Regions from separate parts of the Actinocorallia aurea genome, predicted to be linked through region 1. Evidence: predicted binding sites of a transcription regulator. Region 1 holds the regulator's gene; each other region holds the start of a gene.
The links. The regulator HrcA, encoded in region 1, represses chaperone genes, less so after heat shock. The targets are predictions, from matches to a motif close to TTGGCACTCTCNNNNNGAGAGTGCCAA.
Positions count from the first base shown of each region.

Region 2: groES (co-chaperone GroES) is a predicted target of HrcA. The motif match lies at 1,815-1,841, and genes of this name have one in related genera.
Region 3: groL (chaperonin GroEL) is a predicted target of HrcA. The motif match lies at 2,010-2,036, and genes of this name have one in related genera.

Region 1 covers NZ_BAAGPQ010000001.1:11,638-17,401, forward strand. The annotation lists gene hemW (radical SAM family heme chaperone HemW) at 1-292, shown strand, start outside; gene ACYVOM_RS00065 (DUF4870 domain-containing protein) at 289-714, opposite strand; gene ACYVOM_RS00070 (DUF3097 domain-containing protein) at 720-1,541, opposite strand; gene ACYVOM_RS00075 (MBL fold metallo-hydrolase) at 1,592-2,392, opposite strand; gene hrcA (heat-inducible transcriptional repressor HrcA) at 2,522-3,535, shown strand; gene dnaJ (molecular chaperone DnaJ) at 3,535-4,668, shown strand; gene ACYVOM_RS00090 (16S rRNA (uracil(1498)-N(3))-methyltransferase) at 4,856-5,584, opposite strand.
Region 2 covers NZ_BAAGPQ010000023.1:170,024-175,787, reverse strand. The annotation lists gene ACYVOM_RS27070 (apolipoprotein A1/A4/E domain-containing protein) at 1-118, opposite strand, end outside; gene ACYVOM_RS27065 (class I SAM-dependent methyltransferase) at 565-1,740, opposite strand; gene groES (co-chaperone GroES) at 1,937-2,245, shown strand; gene groL (chaperonin GroEL) at 2,403-4,028, shown strand; gene shbA (RNA polymerase sigma factor ShbA) at 4,500-5,111, shown strand; gene ACYVOM_RS27045 (DUF5319 domain-containing protein) at 5,136-5,516, opposite strand; gene guaB (IMP dehydrogenase) at 5,626-5,764, shown strand, end outside.
Region 3 covers NZ_BAAGPQ010000006.1:257-6,020, reverse strand. The annotation lists gene thrC (threonine synthase) at 1-1,188, shown strand, start outside; gene ACYVOM_RS08180 (MoaD/ThiS family protein) at 1,197-1,475, shown strand; gene ACYVOM_RS08175 (cold-shock protein) at 1,724-1,924, shown strand; gene groL (chaperonin GroEL) at 2,213-3,838, shown strand; gene ACYVOM_RS08165 (winged helix-turn-helix transcriptional regulator) at 3,983-4,396, opposite strand; gene ACYVOM_RS08160 (NADP-dependent oxidoreductase) at 4,501-5,436, shown strand.

The DNA of each region.
Region 1 (5,764 bases):
TGTCGGCGGCACGCGGTGGTGGAACGTCAAGCACCCCGCCGCGTACGCCTCCCGCCTCGCCGAAGGCGGCACACCGGCGCACGCGCGCGAGGTGCTCGACGCCGAGACCCGCCTCGTGGAGCGGATCCTGCTGGAGATCCGGCTCCGCGAGGGCTGCCCGCTGGAGCTCCTCGATGCGGCCACCGTTGCCGAGCAGGAGGCGCGCGGCCTGGTGGAGCGGGTGGACGGGCGCGCCGTCCTGACCCTCCAGGGCCGCCTCCTCGCCGACGCCGTGGTCCGCGACCTCACCTAAGCGCGCGGGCGGTCCTTGAAGATCGGCCAGGCGACGGGAACGGGCAGCCGGTGCCAGGCTCCCTTGTTGACGCGGGTCGCGCTGAACACGATGAGGCCGAGGGCGAGCACCACCCAGCCCGCGGCGACCCATTGGGCGGCCGGGACCCACTGGCTGATCCACAGCGCGGCGCCGACCACGATCCCGGTCGTCAAAGCGAGGTTGAGCGCCTGGCGGCCGTGGTGGCGGGCGTAGGCCGAGCGGCGCTTCTTGGTCAGGTAGACGTACAGCGGGGGCAGCACCCACAGGACGAACTGGCCGATGTAGGCGGTGAGCGCCCACTGGCGCTCGTCCGGCGTGGTCGGCCCGCCCTGGAACCCGGCGGCGAAGCCCTCGGGAAGACGGACGGTCGGGGTGGGCTGGGGGCGGCTGCGACGTGCCATGGGCGTCACTCCTCGGGAGCGGTGACGAAGTCGATCAACTCTTCGACGCGCCCGAGCAGCTCAGGTTCCAGATCCGCGAAAGTCCGCACGGATCCGAGGATCCGCCGCCAGGCCGCGCGGGTGTCTCCGGGCCAGCCGAGCCGGGCGCAGACCCCTTCCTTCCAGTCGAACCCCTTGGGCACCTCGGGCCAGGCCCGGATGCCGAGGGCGGCGGGCTTCACGGCCTGCCAGACGTCGATGTAGGGGTGTCCGCAGATGAGGACGTTCGCGTCGGTGACCCGGGCGGCGATCCTCGACTCCTTGGAGCCCGGCACGAGGTGGTCCACGAGGACGCCGAGGCGCCTTCCCGGGCCGGGCTCGAACTCCTCGACGATCAGCGGCAGATGGTCGATGCCCTCCAGGTACTCCACCGCGACGCCCTCGACCCGCAGGTCGTGCCCCCAGATCTTCTCGACGAGTTCGGCGTCGTGGACGCCCTCGACGTAGATCCGGCTCTCCCGCGCCACCCGCGCCCGGTGCCCCTGGACGGCGATCGACCCGGAGGCGCTGCGGGCCGGACCGCCCTGCCGGGGGACGGGCCGTACGAGGGTGACGGGCCTGCCGTCCAGCAGGAATCCGGCGGGGTCGAGGGGGAAGACGCGGCGCTTGCCGAAGCGGTCCTCAAGGGTGACCTCTTCCTTGCCGCAGGCGACGACGGCGCCGCAGAACCCGCTGTCGGGGTCCTCGACGACGAGGTCGCGCTCGGCGGGGATCTCGGGAATGGTGCCCTTGCGGGGGAGCCGCCAGTTCCCGGCGAGGACGTCGTCTCCATAGTCCTTGCTGCGCACGCCCCGACCCTAACCCTCGGGGGCGCGGCGGTGCATCACCCGGCGGCGCATCACTCCGAAGGACGGGAAAGCTGCCCGTGGCCCCTGCGGACGGCCTGGAAGAGGCGCAGCGGGTCGTAGGGCCAGTCGCGGGCCGTGAGCGCCTGCACAGGATCGAGGCCCTGGTCGAACGTCTCACGGACGCCGTGGGCCACCGCCGCGATGGAGTCCCGCTGCCGCACCGCGAACTCCCGCCCGACGGGTGCGCCGTGCCCCGGCACGATCGTCTCCGGATGCAGTTCCAGCAGCCGCGTCAGGGTGATCGGCCAGTCCAAGGGGTAGCTGTCGCCTCCGTAGGCCGGGGGGCCGGACTCCTCTACGAGGTCGCCTGAGAAGAGCACCCCCGAGTCGGGCACCTGGACGACGAGGTCGTGCCCGGTGTGGCCGCGGCCGAGGTGGTGGAGTTCCACGAGGCGGTCGCCGAGGTCGATGAGGGCGGTGCCGGAGACCGTCTGGGTGGGCGGGGGCACCTCGGTCCCGGCGACGGAGCGGGCCCAGTCGGGGTCGTCGGCGGCCATGGTGATCCAGACCTCTCGGCGCAGGTATTCAGGGAGGCCCGCGTGCCCCCAGAACAGGCCGGTGAAGGCCCCGTTGCCGAAGCAGTGGTCGAAATGGCCGTGCGTGTTGATCACCGCGACGGGCTCGCCGACGCCCAGTTCCCGCAGCTCCTCGCGCAGTTCCCGGCCTTCGGCGGGGGAGGCTCCGGTGTCGATGAGGACGGTGCCCAGCCGCCCCGTGACGACCCCGACATTCACCTCGAACCTGCCGTGGCTGCGGCGGAAACAGCGATCGGCGACCTCTTCCCAGGACATGCACCAGACTCTCGCACATCGACTTCCGCGCCCGGGACCGTACACTTGGCACTCATAGACTGGGAGTGCCAGGCAGCCTGATCGGCAGCCGGACACCGGGCAGTGGGAGCGCCGAGCAGGAGGTGAGCGTTGCTGGAAGATCGTAAGCTGGCCATCCTGCGCGCCATCGTGGAGGACTACGTCTCCACCAACGAACCGGTGGGTTCCAAGGCGCTGGCCGAACGGCACGCCCTCGGGGTCTCGCCGGCCACCGTGCGCAATGACATGGCCGTGCTGGAGGAGCAGGGGTACATCACCCAGCCCCACACCAGCGCGGGCCGGATACCGACGGACAAGGGCTACCGCCTGTTCGTCGACAGGCTGTCGACGATCAAGCCGATGTCGCCCGGGGAACGGCGGGCGATCGAGAGCTTCCTCGCCGGCGCCTATGACCTCGACGACGTGGTGTCCCGCACCGTCCGGCTGCTCGCGCAGCTCACCCGGCAGGTCGCCGTGGTGCAGTACCCGTCGCTGGTGCGCTCGTCGGTCCGGCACATCGAGCTGGTGCCGATGTCGGCGCGGCGGCTGCTGCTCGTGGTGATCACCGACACCGGACGGGTGGAGCAGCGCGTCTTCGAGACCGCCGCCGACCTCGCGGACGAGTCGGTGGCGCATCTGCGGGCGCTGCTCAACACCTGCCTGGACGGGAGGTCGTTCGCCGAGGTGCCCCTCGCGGTGGAGGACCTGCCCGAGCGCGTCTCGGCCGAGGACCGGCCGATCGCGGCGGCGGTGCTGTCGGTGCTGCTGGAGACCCTGGTCGAACGGAACGAAGAGAAGATCGTCTTCGCGGGCGCGGCCAACCTCGCCCACGTCGACTTCTCGCAGAGCCTCCGGGACGTGCTGGAGGCCCTGGAAGAGCAGGTGGTGCTGATGAGGCTGCTGGGGGAGACCGGGGATCCGGCTACCCTGACCGTCAGAATCGGCACCGAGAACCAGATGGAAGGGCTGCGCTCCACCTCCGTGGTCGCCACCGGCTACGGGATGGACGGGCAGGCGCTGGCCCGCCTCGGGGTTCTCGGCCCCACCCGCATGGACTACCCCGGAACGATGGGAGCGGTACGCGCTGTGGCACGTTACGTCGGACAGATCCTGGCTGGCTCGTAGTGCGCGACTATTACGCGATCCTCGGGGTGGGCCGCGGCGCCACCCCCGACGAGATCAAGAAGGCCTACCGCCGGCTCGCGCGCGAACTCCACCCGGACGTCAACCCGGACGTGGAGAGCCAGGAGAAGTTCAAAGAGGTCACGCAGGCCTACGAGGTCCTGTCCGACCCGAAGAAGAAGGAGATGTTCGACCTCGGCGCCGACCCCTTCGCGTCCGGCGGCGCCGGCGCGGGCGGCTTCGGCGGCGGTTTCGGGGCGGGCTTCCCCTTCAGCGACCTCATGGACGCCGTCTTCGGCCAGGCAGGGACGCGCGGCCCCCGCTCGCGCGCCCGTCGCGGCAGAAACGCCACGCTTCGGGTCGAACTGGACCTTTCGGAGACCGCGTTCGGCACGACCCGCGAGCTGACGATCGACACCGCGACCGTCTGCAAGGTGTGCAGCGGCTCGGGCGCCGAGGCCGGCACGCATCCCGACACGTGCGACATGTGCCACGGCCGGGGTGAGATCCAGCAGGTGCAGCGGAGCTTCCTCGGCCAGGTCATGACCTCGCGCCCGTGCCCCCAGTGCGGCGGTTACGGGTCGGTCATCCGGACGCCGTGCCGCGAGTGCTCCGGCGAGGGGCGCGTGCGGACCCAGCGGACGATCAAGGTCAAGATCCCCGCGGGCGTCGAGCACGGCACGCACATCCAGCTCGCGGGCGAAGGCGAGGTCGGCCCCGGCGGCGGCCCCGCCGGAGACCTGTTCCTGGAGATCGTGGAGCGCCAGCACGCGATCTTCGAGCGCGAGGGCGACGACCTGCACTGCACCGTCCAGATCCCGATGACGGCGGCGGCCCTCGGCAGCACCGTCACGGTGGAGACCCTGGACGGCGCGGAGGAGGTCGACATCCGGCCCGGCACCCAGTCCGGCCAGGTCATCCCCCTGTACGGCAGGGGCGCGCGCCACCTCAACGCGAGCGGCCGCGGCGACCTCATGATCCACGTCAACGTGGAGACCCCCACCAAGCTGGACCCCGAGCAGGAGGACCTCCTCAAGCAGCTCTCGGTCCTGCGCGGCGAGGAGCGCCCCCCCGGCAAGTTCGCCCCCGGCCAGCAGGGCTTCTTCTCCCGCCTCAGGGACGCCTTCCACACTTGAGGAGACGAAGTGGCCGACGCCTACCACGACGGCTACAACAACCCCTAACGGTCTGACCAGACGGCCGGGCGCCCCCAGCGCCCGGCCGTCCCGCGTCTTCCGGCCTTCTTCTCGCACCCGATCGGGTGGGGACGGAGGCGTGCGGTCGGCGCAGGGGTTCGCGGGACGGCTTCGGGGTGTGGTCGGGTCACCAGCGGCCGGTGCGGGAGAGGAGGACAGCGGCGGCGGCGACGCCGGCGGTCGAGGTGCGCAGGACGGTGGGGCCCAGGAGCACGGGTTCGGCGCCGGAGGCGGTGAAGAGATCGAGTTCCTCTGGGCTGATGCCGCCTTCCGGGCCCACGACCAGGACGATCTCCGGGGCGGCCAGGGCGACTCGGCTGAGAGGCTCGGCGGCTTCTTCGTGGAGGACGAGGGCCAGGGGGGCGGCTGCGAGGCGGGCGGCGACCTGGGCGGTGGTCTCCAGGTCGGCGACCTCCGGGAAGCGGGCGCGGCGGGCCTGCTTGGCGGCCTCGCGGGCGGCGTTGCGCCAGCGGGCGAGGGACTTCTCGCGGCGCTCGGGACGCCATTGCGTGATCGAGCGGCTCGCCGACCACGGCACGATCACGTCGACGCCGGCCTCCGTCATCACCTCGACGGCGAGCTCTCCCCGCTCGCCCTTCGGCAGCGCCTGCACCACGACGAGCTTCGGCGCGGGTTCCGGCTCGACCCTCCGCTCGACCGCCTCCACCTCGAGCCTGTCCCGGCCGACCCCGGCGACGACACCGCGCACCACGAGCCCGGCCCCGTCGGTCAGCACCACCTCCTCGCCCTCCCGCAACCGCTTCACCGTGGCCGCGTGCCGCCCCTCGGCCCCCTCGACCACGATCCTGCCGTCCGCCAGCACGGCGGACTCCACCACGAAAACCGGAGCACTCACCCCTCCATCCTCGCAGCTCGCGCCCCGTCCCGTCCGCGGCCCTGTGGACGACCGCAGGACGACCGGCGCAAGGCCCCGGTGACCGCGTCCGGACGGCATCCCGCCGACCTGGCGGCGCAGCAGGACCGGCCCGCACGCGGAGCACGGACAGGGCGACGCCGTGGGACGGGTGGGGCGCGC
Region 2 (5,764 bases), on a different contig from region 1:
GCTGGCCGGTGAGGCTGGTGAGTTCGCGTTCCCGGACTTCGCGCAGCAGCCACTCCATGCCTTCGAGCCGCTGCCGGATCTCGTCCAGGACCTGGCCCTGTGACCGTGATTCGTACACATGGTCTTGCGCCGCCCGGGCGAGCAACTCCCGCATCCGGTCCGAGACCGGTTGACCCCCCGTCTGCAGGAAGTTGTGATTCGTTTCCAACGCATGCCCCTTCTCACGCCCGTGCCCCCTGAATACCCCGAAGGACTCGTGCATTGATGTGAAGTGCTCACTTTAGTCCTTGATCACAAAGCGATCAGACGGCGCGGGAATGCGCCGGAGAGCACTGATCAAGAGGGAGATCATCCGCTTCGCGAGATTGGCCTGATCTCTTGGTTTCGGGCCGTTGTTGTGCCTGTTCGGAGGGCCGGTCGGCCGTCGTTTCAGGGGGGTGTGGCAGGTAATGGGGGAGGGGTGGTCGAACGGCTCCGCGGGCCGGAACGGGGAATTCTTCACCGGCCCGGGAAAAGTGATTCCATTTATCCGCCGAATTGTTTGCCTGATCCTGAACCGCAGTTTCAGGCGCGCCCGCAGATGAGCGCGACGGGTGCGTCGCCGATTCGGGTCAGCACGACCGTTCCGGGGCGGGATCCGGTGGTGCGCAGGTCGCGCCGGAGCCGGTCGAGATCGGCGGCGAAGCCCCGCTTCTTCAGGGTGAGCGCGCCCACGTCGTGGGCGCGCAGCGCGGCCTTGAGGCGCTTGACGGAGAAGGGGAGGACCTCGCGGATCTCGTAGGCGGCGGTGTAGGGGGTGGCGACGAGGGCGTCGGAGGTGATGTAGGCGATGCGGGGGTCGGCCAGGCCGCCGTCGACGAGCGCGGCGGCCTCCCCGACGAGGTGCGCGCGAATGACGGCCCCGTCGGGCTCGTACAGGTAGCGGCCCCAGGGGCGGACGGGCGGGACGGTCGTCCTCGGGTCGGGCTCGAGGCTGTGGACCTCTCCGCCGCGCAGGAGGGTCGCCTTGCGGACCGGGCTTCCCTCGGCAAGGGCGCCGAGCCACAGGGCGGCCTCCTTGACATCGCCGTCTTCGGAGATCCACTCGGTGGCGGCGTCTTCCGGGATGGCTTCGTACGGGATTCCGGGGGCCACCTTGACGCACGCGCCGGGGGCCTTCATGGCGAGGGCGAGGAGGTCGTCCAGGGGCGGCTCGTAGGACTTGGGGTCGAAGACGCGTCCGCGCGCGGTGCGCCGCCCCGGATCGGCGAAGACCTCGGTGTAGCCCGAGATGTCCTGGTCGAGGGCGTCTCCCCGCCGGACTGACGCGATGCCGGAGACCCCGAAGGCGTCCAGGTTGGCGCGGGCCACGGCGACCGTCAGCGGGTCGAGGTCGACCCCGGTGCCGGGCACGCCGGCGCGGGCGCGGAAAGCCAGGTCGGCGCCTATCCCGCAGCACAGCTCCAGCACCGGCCCGGTGAAGCGGCCGGCCCGGTAGGCGGCGACGGCCGAGCGGGTGGACTGCTCAAGGCCGTGCTGGGTGAAGTACATGCGGGCCGCGTCGGGCCCGAACTTGGCCGCCGCCCGCGCCCGCAGCCGCACCTGGGTCAGCGCCGCGCCGACGAGTTCGGCAGGGTGATCGCCGCGCAGCCGGGACGCCGACGAGAGCAGCGCGCCCTCCGAGGTGTCGGCGGCCATCGCCCGGGCAAGAACCTCCTGCCCGGACGGGGTGAGCAAGGCCTCGAAGGCGTCGATCTCCATCCCTCCACGGTAGAGCCGCTCCCATTACAGAGCGTCCGGTTGACTGTCGTACAGGCACGGAATAATGTCACTGACTGGCACTCTCCCACCGAGAGTGCCAGAGCGACGAGCCCGGTCTGGCACCCGCGACGACAGGCCGGTCGAGGTCGCCTCCTAAGCACACACGCACACTTCACATCCGAAGGGGAGGTTCGACGTGTCGACCGCCACCAAGGTTGTCCTCAAGCCGCTCGAGGACCGCATCGTGGTCCAGCCGCTCGAGGCCGAGACCACCACTGCCTCCGGTCTGGTCATTCCGGACACCGCCAAGGAGAAGCCCCAGGAAGGCACCGTTCTGGCCGTCGGGCCGGGCCGTGTCGACGACAAGGGCGCCCGCGTCCCGCTGGACGTCGCCGTGGGCGACGTCGTCCTGTACTCCAAGTACGGCGGCACCGAGGTCAAGTACAACGGCGAGGAGTACCTCGTCCTGTCCGCCCGCGACGTGCTGGCGATCATCGACAAGTAAGGGCCACGAGGCTCGAAAGAGCCCCGCGGCCGGCCCGGGTCCGCGAACGACCCGCGTGCCGGCCCGGTGAGAAGGCTCACGCACACCGCCCCGGCGGCCCCACCCGGGCGGCCGGGGCGGTGTGCTTCGGACAGGCAGACTGAGGGAAACAGCGAACATGGCCAAGATCCTGGAGTTCGACGAGGGCGCCCGGCGTGCCCTCGAGCGCGGCGTGAACGCCCTCGCCGACGCGGTGAAGGTGACGATCGGCCCCCGCGGCCGCAACGTCGTCATCGACAAGAAGTTCGGCGCGCCGACCATCACCAACGACGGCGTGACCATCGCCCGCGAGGTCGAGCTGGACAACCCGTACGAGAACCTGGGCGCCCAGCTCGTCAAGGAAGTCGCCACCAAGACCAACGACGTCGCCGGTGACGGCACCACGACGGCGACCGTCCTGGCGCAGGCGCTGGTCCGCGAGGGCCTGCGCAACGTGGCCGCCGGGGCCTCCCCGCTGAGCCTCAAGCGCGGCATCGACATCGCCGCCAAGCACATCTCCGACCTGCTGCTGAAGTCGGCCACCGAGGTCGACGACAAGAAGGCGATCGCGCACGTCGGCACGATCTCCGCGCAGGACGCCAAGATCGGCGAGCTGATCGCCGAGGCGTTCGACAAGGTCGGCAAGGACGGTGTCATCACCGTCGAAGAGGCCCACACCTTCGGCCTGGAGCTGGAGTTCACCGAGGGCCTCCAGTTCGACAAGGGCTACCTGTCGCCGCACATGGTGACCGACCCCGAGCGCATGGAGGCGATCCTCGAGGACGCCTACGTGCTCGTCGTCGAAGGCAAGATCTCCAGCGTCAACGAGTTCCTGCCGCTGGCCGAGAAGGTCGCGCAGAGCAAGAAGCCGCTGCTGGTCATCGCCGAGGACGTCGAGGGCGAGGCGCTGGCCCTGCTCGTCGCCAACAAGATCCGCGGCACGTTCCTGTCCGTCGCGGTGAAGGCCCCCGGCTTCGGCGACCGCCGCAAGGCCATGCTGGGCGACATCGCCACCCTGACCGGCGGCCAGGTCGTGTCCGAGGCCATCGGCCTCAAGCTCGACACCGTCGGCCTCGAGGTGCTCGGCCAGGCCCGGCGCATCACCGTCACCAAGGACGGCACCACGATCGTCGACGGCCTTGGCGACGCGCAGGACATCTCCGACCGCATCCGCCAGATCAAGGTCGAGATCGAGAACAGCGACTCCGACTGGGACCGCGAGAAGCTCCAGGAGCGCCTCGCCAAGCTCGCGGGCGGCGTGTGCGTGCTGCGCGTCGGCGCGGCCACCGAGGTGGAGCTCAAGGAGAAGAAGCACCGCCTTGAGGACGCGATCTCCGCGACCCGCGCCGCGATCGAGGAGGGCATCGTCTCCGGCGGTGGCTCCGCGCTCGCCCACGTGGCCAAGGACGGCTTCGACTCCCTCGGCCTGACCGGCGACGAGGCGACGGGCGCCGAGGCGCTCCGCCGCTCCCTCGTCGAGCCGGCCCGCTGGATCGCCGAGAACGCCGGCCAGGAAGGCTACGTCGTCGTCTCCAAGATCCAGGAGCTGCCGGCCGGCCACGGCTACAACGCCGCGACGGGCGAGTACGGCGACCTGAAGGCCGCGGGCGTCATCGACCCCGTCAAGGTCACCCGCTCCGCCGTCACCAACGCCGCGTCCATCGCCGGCATGCTCCTCACCACCGAGGCGCTCGTCGTCGAGAAGCCCGAGGAAGAGTCCCCCGCCGCCGCGGGCACCGGCCACGGCCACGGCCACGGCCACTAGCTTTATGGCCGAAAGGCCGACCCGCGAGCCCCAGGGCGAGCGGGTCGGCCTTTCGGCTGTTCGGGCCCTTGAGAGCCCGGGGGCCGCCCCTCCGGCCCTTGGGGGCCCACGGGGCAGCCCCAGGAGCGCCCTCACGCGGGCTGAGCCCGGCCGACAGCGCACCTGGAACATCCGTGGGGCGTGGGCTGAGACCGGTCGGGGGAGCCGCTCGGGCGGGACACTGTGGGTGGAAGGCCTCTGAATTGTTGTTCGCGCCCGCGAGGTGGAACGGGGGGTTCGAAGGCGTTCCCGGGCCGATTGCCTGAGGGCATTGGGAAGGTGTTGTGGGGGGTTCTGGGTTTTGTGGTGGGGTTTGGGGGTGGCGTCTCTCACTGTGACCATTTCGTGGCCGTTCTCTGTGAAGACTTGAACCTTTGTGGTGGGCATAGTGCTCTCGTGACGGAGGCTGCGATCGTCGGGACCGATCATCGGCTGGAGCCGGGGCCGTCCCGTACCGGGGAAGGCGAACTCGATCTGCGGGAACTCGCCACTCTCGCGGTGCAGGGGGATCCGCTGGCCACCGAGGTGCTGATCGGGCAGGTGCGCCCGCTGGTGGTGCGGTACTGCAGGGCCAGGCTGGGGAGGGTGTCGGGGCAGTATCACGCGGCGGACGACGTCGCTCAGGAAGTGTGCATCGCGGTGCTCTCCGCGCTGCCGCGCTACCGCGACATGGGACGGCCGTTCGTGTCGTTCGTGTTCGGCATCGCCGCGCACAAGATCGCCGACGCGCTGCGGGTCGCGCTGCGCACCGCGGTGCCGACCGAGGACCTCCCGGACGGGCCCGACGACGGCCCCGGCCCGGAAGAGACCGTGGTGCGGTACCTGGAGGCGGCGCAGGCGCGCGAGATGCTCGGCAGGCTGCCCGCCCAGCAGCGGGAACTGGTTCTGCTGAGGGTGGTCCGGGGCCTTTCGGCCGAGGAGACCGGCACGGTCCTGGGCATGACGGCCGGCGCCGTCAGGGTCGCGCAGCACCGTGCGCTCGCCCGGCTGCGCGCCATGGCCGTGGCGATGGAGGCCCTGGAGGAACCCCGGCAGACGGCCTAGGAGCAGCAGACGGCTAGGTGAGGGCTAGCCCTTGCCCTCTTCGCTGTCGATCACGCCGTCGACGTAGCCGCGGGCGTACTCCCAGGTGACGTAGTCGACGGGATCGGGGTCGAGAGCGGGCTCGTGGACGCGGGGCTGGCCTTCCTCGAGGAGCTGCTTCAGGTTTCCCCGCAGCAGGTCCCAGTCGATGTAGTGGGTGCGGCCGCAGTCCTCGCAGTCGACGGTGAGACCGCGCACACCGAGCGGCTCAAGGAGTGTGCGGAAGACCTCAAGGTCGGCGAGGTCGGCGAGTACGTCGTCGCGCTCCGTCGAACTCAGCGGAGCGATCTCTTCGAGCTCGCCGAGGGCGGCGGCCGGGTCTTCCGGGTCGCCGGCGAACGGGTCGAGCGGAGTCTCGTCGTGCACAGTCCCAAACTACTGCGCGGGCGGGGATGCCGGGAAGTCGCAGGTCCCGCGGGGTGTTACCCATACGATGGGTAATCAAAAGCCGCCAACCCCGCAGGAAAGGCCGATCATGAACCCCGCACAGGACAGCGCCGTCTTTTCCCCCGGGGGGAAGTTTGCTCCCGTGGGGCTGACCTTCGACGACGTGCTCCTGCTCCCCGGCTTCTCCGACATGCAACCGGGTGACGCCGACACCACGACCAGGCTTT
Region 3 (5,764 bases), on a different contig from region 1:
TGCGGCAACTCCGTAGAACTCGGCCCGTACTACGCCTGTTCCGAGTGTTTCGGCCCGCTAGAGGTCTCCTATGACATCACGGGCGTGACCCGGGAGAGCATCGAAGCGGGCCCCCATAACATCTGGCGTTACAAGGACCTCCTTCCGGTCCCGTCGAACGTCGCCGAGATCCCCAACACCGAGCCCGGCTTCACCCGTCTGGTGAAGGCCGACCAGCTCGCCTCCGCGCTCGGCCTCAGCGCCCTGTGGGTCAAGGACGACAGCGGCAACCCCACCCACTCCTTCAAGGACCGCGTGGTCGGCGTCGCCCTGGCCGCCGCCCGTGAGCTCGGCTTCAAGGTGCTGGCCTGCCCGTCCACCGGGAACCTGGCCAACGCCGTCGCCGCCGCCGCGGCCCGCGCGGGCATCCGCAGCGCCGTCTTCGTGCCCTCCGACCTGGAGCAGCAGAAGATCATCACGACCGCCGTGTACGACGGCACCTTCGTGACGGTCGACGGCAACTACGACGACGTCAACCGCCTCGCCTCGGAGCTGGCCGGCGAGCAGGAGGACTGGGCGTTCGTCAACGTCAACGTCCGCCCGTACTACGCCGAGGGCTCCAAGACGCTCGGGTACGAGATCGCCGAGCAGCTCGGCTGGCGCCTGCCCGACCAGATCGTCGTCCCGATCGCGTCCGGCTCCCAGCTGACGAAGATCGACAAGGCCTTCCAGGAGCTGATCAAGCTCGGGCTCGTCGAAGACAAGCCGTACAAGGTGTTCGGCGCCCAGGCCGAGGGGTGCAGCCCGGTGTCGGCGGCCTTCAAGGCAGGCCTCGACGTCATCCGCCCCGTCAAGCCGAACACGATCGCCAAGTCCCTGGCGATCGGCAACCCGGCCGACGGTCCCTACGTCCTGGACGCGGTCCGCCGCACCGGCGGCGCCATCGACGACGTCACCGACACCGAGGTCGTCGACGGGATCCGGCTGCTGGCCAGGACCGAGGGCATCTTCGCCGAGACCGCGGGCGGCGTGACCGTCGGCGTGCTGAAGAAGCTCATCGACAGCGGGCAGCTCGACCCGTCGCTGGAGACGGTCATCATCAACTCGGGCGAAGGCCTGAAGACGCTGGACGCGGTGGCCCCGGTCGCCAAGCCGTCCGCCAACATCGCGCCTTCGATCGAGGCGTTCCGCGCTACCGGATTGGTCTGAGACTAGATATGAGCGTTTCCGTCCGTATTCCCACGATTCTCCGCACCTACACGGGTGGCGAGGCCGAGGTCAAGGCGACCGGTGACACCCTTCGCGATGTCATCGCCGACCTTGAGGCGAACTACACGGGCATCGCCGCGCGCGTTCTGGACGACACGGGCAAGCTGCGTCGTTTCGTGAACGTCTACGTCGGCGACGAGGACGTCCGGTTCGAGCAGGGCCTCGACACGGCGACCCCGGCGGGCACCCAGGTGTCGATCATCCCGGCGGTCGCCGGCGGCTGCTAGCCACAGCGTCTTTACAGAAAGGGCTTTCCCGTCAGAATGGGAAAGCCCTTTCGCGTTTTGTCCGGTAAGGGAATGGTGGCCACACCCGGCCGGAACATTCCCCTGTCTGATACACCCCTGTATGTTCCGTTGCCATCTCCATCACGCCAGGATCTCCGGGCGGTCTCGAATGGGGATCGGGGGTCCGAGGTGGACTCCACGGCCGTTCCGCGGTCCAGGGGGGCCGCGGCTCCAGTCAGGGTTCAAGAATGGCGCAGGGCACCGTGAAGTGGTTCAACGCGGACAAGGGCTACGGATTCATCGCCGTCGACGGCGGCCGTGACGTGTTCGTCCACCACAGCTCCATCCAGATGGACGGCTACCGCACCCTCGAACAGGGCCAGCGGGTCGAGTTCGAGATCACCCAGTCGGACCGGGGCCCCCAGGCCGACCTCGTCCGCGCCCTCTGAGCCGACCACCCGCACGGACCCGCGTCCCCCGAATCGGGAACGCGGGTCTCTTTTTGGGCGGTGCCCCTGCTCAGCACGCATGCGGCTTGCACTCTCCGGGGTAGAGTGCTAAACAGTGTTCTGGCACTCTCTGGGTGAGAGTGATAACCGCAAAGCTTCTGGGTCGGAGGCGATGAGGCCTGACTCACGGGTGGCATGCATGGGGCCGCTCGCAGGGTGAGGCCGTCCGTCGCGGGCATCCCCCGACCCGCCATGTTCCGCATCCACTACGAGGAGGATCTGGAGCCAATGGCTGCCAAGATGATCGCGTTCGACGAGGAGGCCCGGCGCGGTCTCGAGCGTGGCATGAACCAGCTCGCAGACGCCGTCAAGGTGACGCTCGGCCCGAAGGGTCGCAACGTCGTGCTGGAGAAGAAGTGGGGCGCCCCCACGATCACCAACGACGGTGTCTCCATCGCCAAGGAGATCGAGCTCGAAGACCCGTGGGAGAAGATCGGGGCCGAGCTCGTCAAGGAAGTCGCCAAGAAGACCGACGACGTAGCGGGTGACGGCACCACCACCGCCACCGTGCTGGCCCAGGCCCTGGTGCGCGAGGGTCTGCGCAACGTCGCCGCCGGCGCCAACCCGATGTCCCTGAAGAAGGGCATCGAGGCCGCCGTCGCCGCCGTCTCCGAGCAGCTCTCCCAGCTGTCCAAGGAGATCGAGACGAAGGAGCAGATCGCCTCCACCGCCTCCATCTCCGCCGCCGACACCGAGATCGGCACGCTCATCGCCGAGGCGATGGACAAGGTCGGCAAGGAAGGCGTCATCACGGTCGAGGAGAGCAACGCCTTCGGGCTGGAGCTCGAGCTCACCGAGGGCATGCGCTTCGACAAGGGCTACATCTCGCCCTACTTCGTGACCGACCCCGAGCGGATGGAGGCGTCGCTCGACGACCCGTACATCCTCATCGTCGGCGGCAAGGCCTCCTCCAACAAGGACCTGCTGCCCGTGCTCGAGCAGGTCATGCAGGCCGGCAAGCCGCTGCTGATCATCGCCGAGGACGTCGACGGCGAGGCCCTGGCCACGCTGGTCGTCAACAAGATCCGCGGCATCTTCAAGTCCGTCGCCGTCAAGGCCCCGGGCTTCGGTGACCGCCGCAAGGCCATGCTCGGCGACATCGCCGTGCTGACCGGCGGCCAGGTCATCACCGAAGAGGTCGGCCTCAAGCTCGACTCGGTGACCCTCGACCAGCTGGGCCGCGCCCGCAAGGTCGTCATCACCAAGGACGAGACCACCATCGTCGAGGGCGCGGGCGACGCGACCGAGATCCAGGGCCGGGTCAACCAGATCCGCATGGAGATCGACAACACCGACTCCGACTACGACCGCGAGAAGCTCCAGGAGCGCCTGGCCAAGCTCGCGGGCGGTGTCGCGGTCATCAAGGCCGGCGCCGCCACCGAGGTGGAGCTCAAGGAGCGCAAGCACCGCATCGAGGACGCCGTTCGCAACGCGAAGGCGGCCGTCGAAGAGGGCATCGTCCCCGGCGGTGGCGTGGCGCTGCTCCAGGCGTCCGTGAACGCGTTCGACAAGCTCGACCTGGTGGGCGACGAGGCCACCGGTGCCGCGATCGTCAAGAAGGCGCTCGAGGAGCCGATCAAGCAGATCGCCGTCAACGCCGGCCTTGAGGGCGGCGTCGTGGTGGAGAAGGTCCGCAACCTGCCCGCGGGCCAGGGCCTCAACGCCGCCACCGGCGAGTACGTCGACATGTTCGCCTCCGGCATCATCGACCCGGCGAAGGTGACCCGCTCCGCGCTGCAGAACGCGGCGTCGATCGCGGCCCTCTTCCTGACGACCGAGGCCGTCATCGCCGAGAAGCCCGAGAAGAACCCGGCCCCGGCCGGCATGCCCGACGGTGGAGGCATGGACTTCTAAGAAGTCCGCGCGCCAAGGCAGCACAGAAAGGGCGGTCCCTCTTCGGGGCCGCCCTTTCTGCATACCGTCTCCCTTTTCGGCAAGGGCCGGAGGAAGCCCTCCCCAGGGAATTCGAAGACCGTCGCGTGATGCGGGAAGGCCTGGTCACGGGCTCCTGACGGGCTGCGGTTCGAGCGTGGCCCGCAGGTCGTAGTCGGCTCGGGCGGTCAGGATCTCGTCGACATGGAATTCGGCCCAGGACTTGATTCCGCTCATCAGGGTGATGACGCTCCGGCCTAGCGGAGTGAGCTCGTATTCGACTTTCGGGGGGATCGTCGGATAGACGGTCCGCAGGACCATGCCATCGCGTTCCATGGTGCGCAGGGTCGAGGTGAGGCTCTTCTGGGTGATGCCGCCGATGCGGCGCCGGAGCTCCCCGAAGCGGAGGGGGCCGTCCTTGAGCGCGTCGACGAGCAGGCACGTCCACTTGTCGGCGAGGGCGATGAGGACGGTCCGGGACGCGCACTGAGCCAGATAGGCGTTCGCGTCGTAGCGGACCTGCTCGGGCTTGGTATCCATGAGGTACCTATATATCTCAAAGGTGCCTTCTTTCAAGGAGATACCTGTCGCGGTGAGGATGGAGACGCCCGGGAGGAAGCCTCCCGAAGACGACAGGAGCACCCATGCGCAAGCTCTCCCAGGACGTGTTCGGCACACCGGCCGAGGTCCTGCGGATCACCGAGACCGCCCGTCCGGAGCCCGGCCCCGGCCAGGTCCTCATCGAGGTCGCGGCCTCGGGCGTCAACCCTGTGGACGTCGCCGTCAGCGCGGGGTACTACCCACTGCTCGGCGACCCGCCCTTCACCACGGGCTGGGACGTGGCCGGGACCGTCGCGGCCGTCGGCTCGGGCGTCTCGGCGTTCCGGCCGGGCGACCGCGTCCTCGGCATGCCGGGCTTCCCGGCGGAGGCCGCGGCCCACGCCGAGTACGCCCTTGCGTCGGCGAACGAGATCGTCCCCATCCCGGAGGGGCTCGCGGTCGAGGAGGCGGGGGCGCTGCCGCTCGCGGGGCTCACCGCCTACCAGGCGCTGATCGGCATCGCCGACGTGCGTCCGGGGCAGCGGGTCCTGGTGCACCGGGCCGCGGGCGGCGTCGGCCACCTCGCGGTGCAGATCGCCAAGAGCAGGGGAGCCTGGGTGGTCGGAACGGCCTCCGCAGGCAAGCACGATTTCGTGCGCGCGCTCGGCGCCGACGAAATAATCGACTACCAGACGACGGACTACACCAAGGTGCTCTCCGGCCTCGACGTCGTCTTCGACCTTCTCGGCCACGACAACGGCTCGCGCTCGGCGGGTGTCCTGCGCCCGGGCGGCGTGCTCGTCGGCGCGCTGTCCGCCTTCCTCGGGCTCACCCAGGAGGAGGCGGCGGCCCGGGGGATCCGTCTGGCCGGCGTCGACGTCCGGCCCTCCGCCCATGACCTGGGCCGCCTGACCGCGCTCGCGTCGGATGGCGCGCTCCGCGTCAACGTCGACGCCGCCTTCCCCCTGGCGGACGCGGCCAAGGCCTACGAGACGGTCGCGGCAGGCCATGTCGCCGGCAAGGTCGTCCTCGTGCCCTGACCGAACGATCCGGCAGCCCGCCCCGACCTTGGCGGAGGGAGGACGGGGCGGGCCCTGGACCGCCGCGGTGCCGGGGTCGGCTCCGATCTCGACGGGGGGACGGGAGCGATCGAACGGGTGAGGGGCTGCGGCGCGAGGGGTCCGGGGAAGGAGCCACGGGAGTTCGTGGAACTTTTCCTGCGGGCCGGTTTGACGATCAGGCGGAGGGGGCATAACGTTTGCTTCGCCCCGCTGAGAGCGGGCCGCAACGAGGGAGACCGAGGGGCGGCCGATCGCGGGGAACTCCTTCTGATCCACCCCGCTCAAGGGTGCGGTTCGCCGCGGCCAA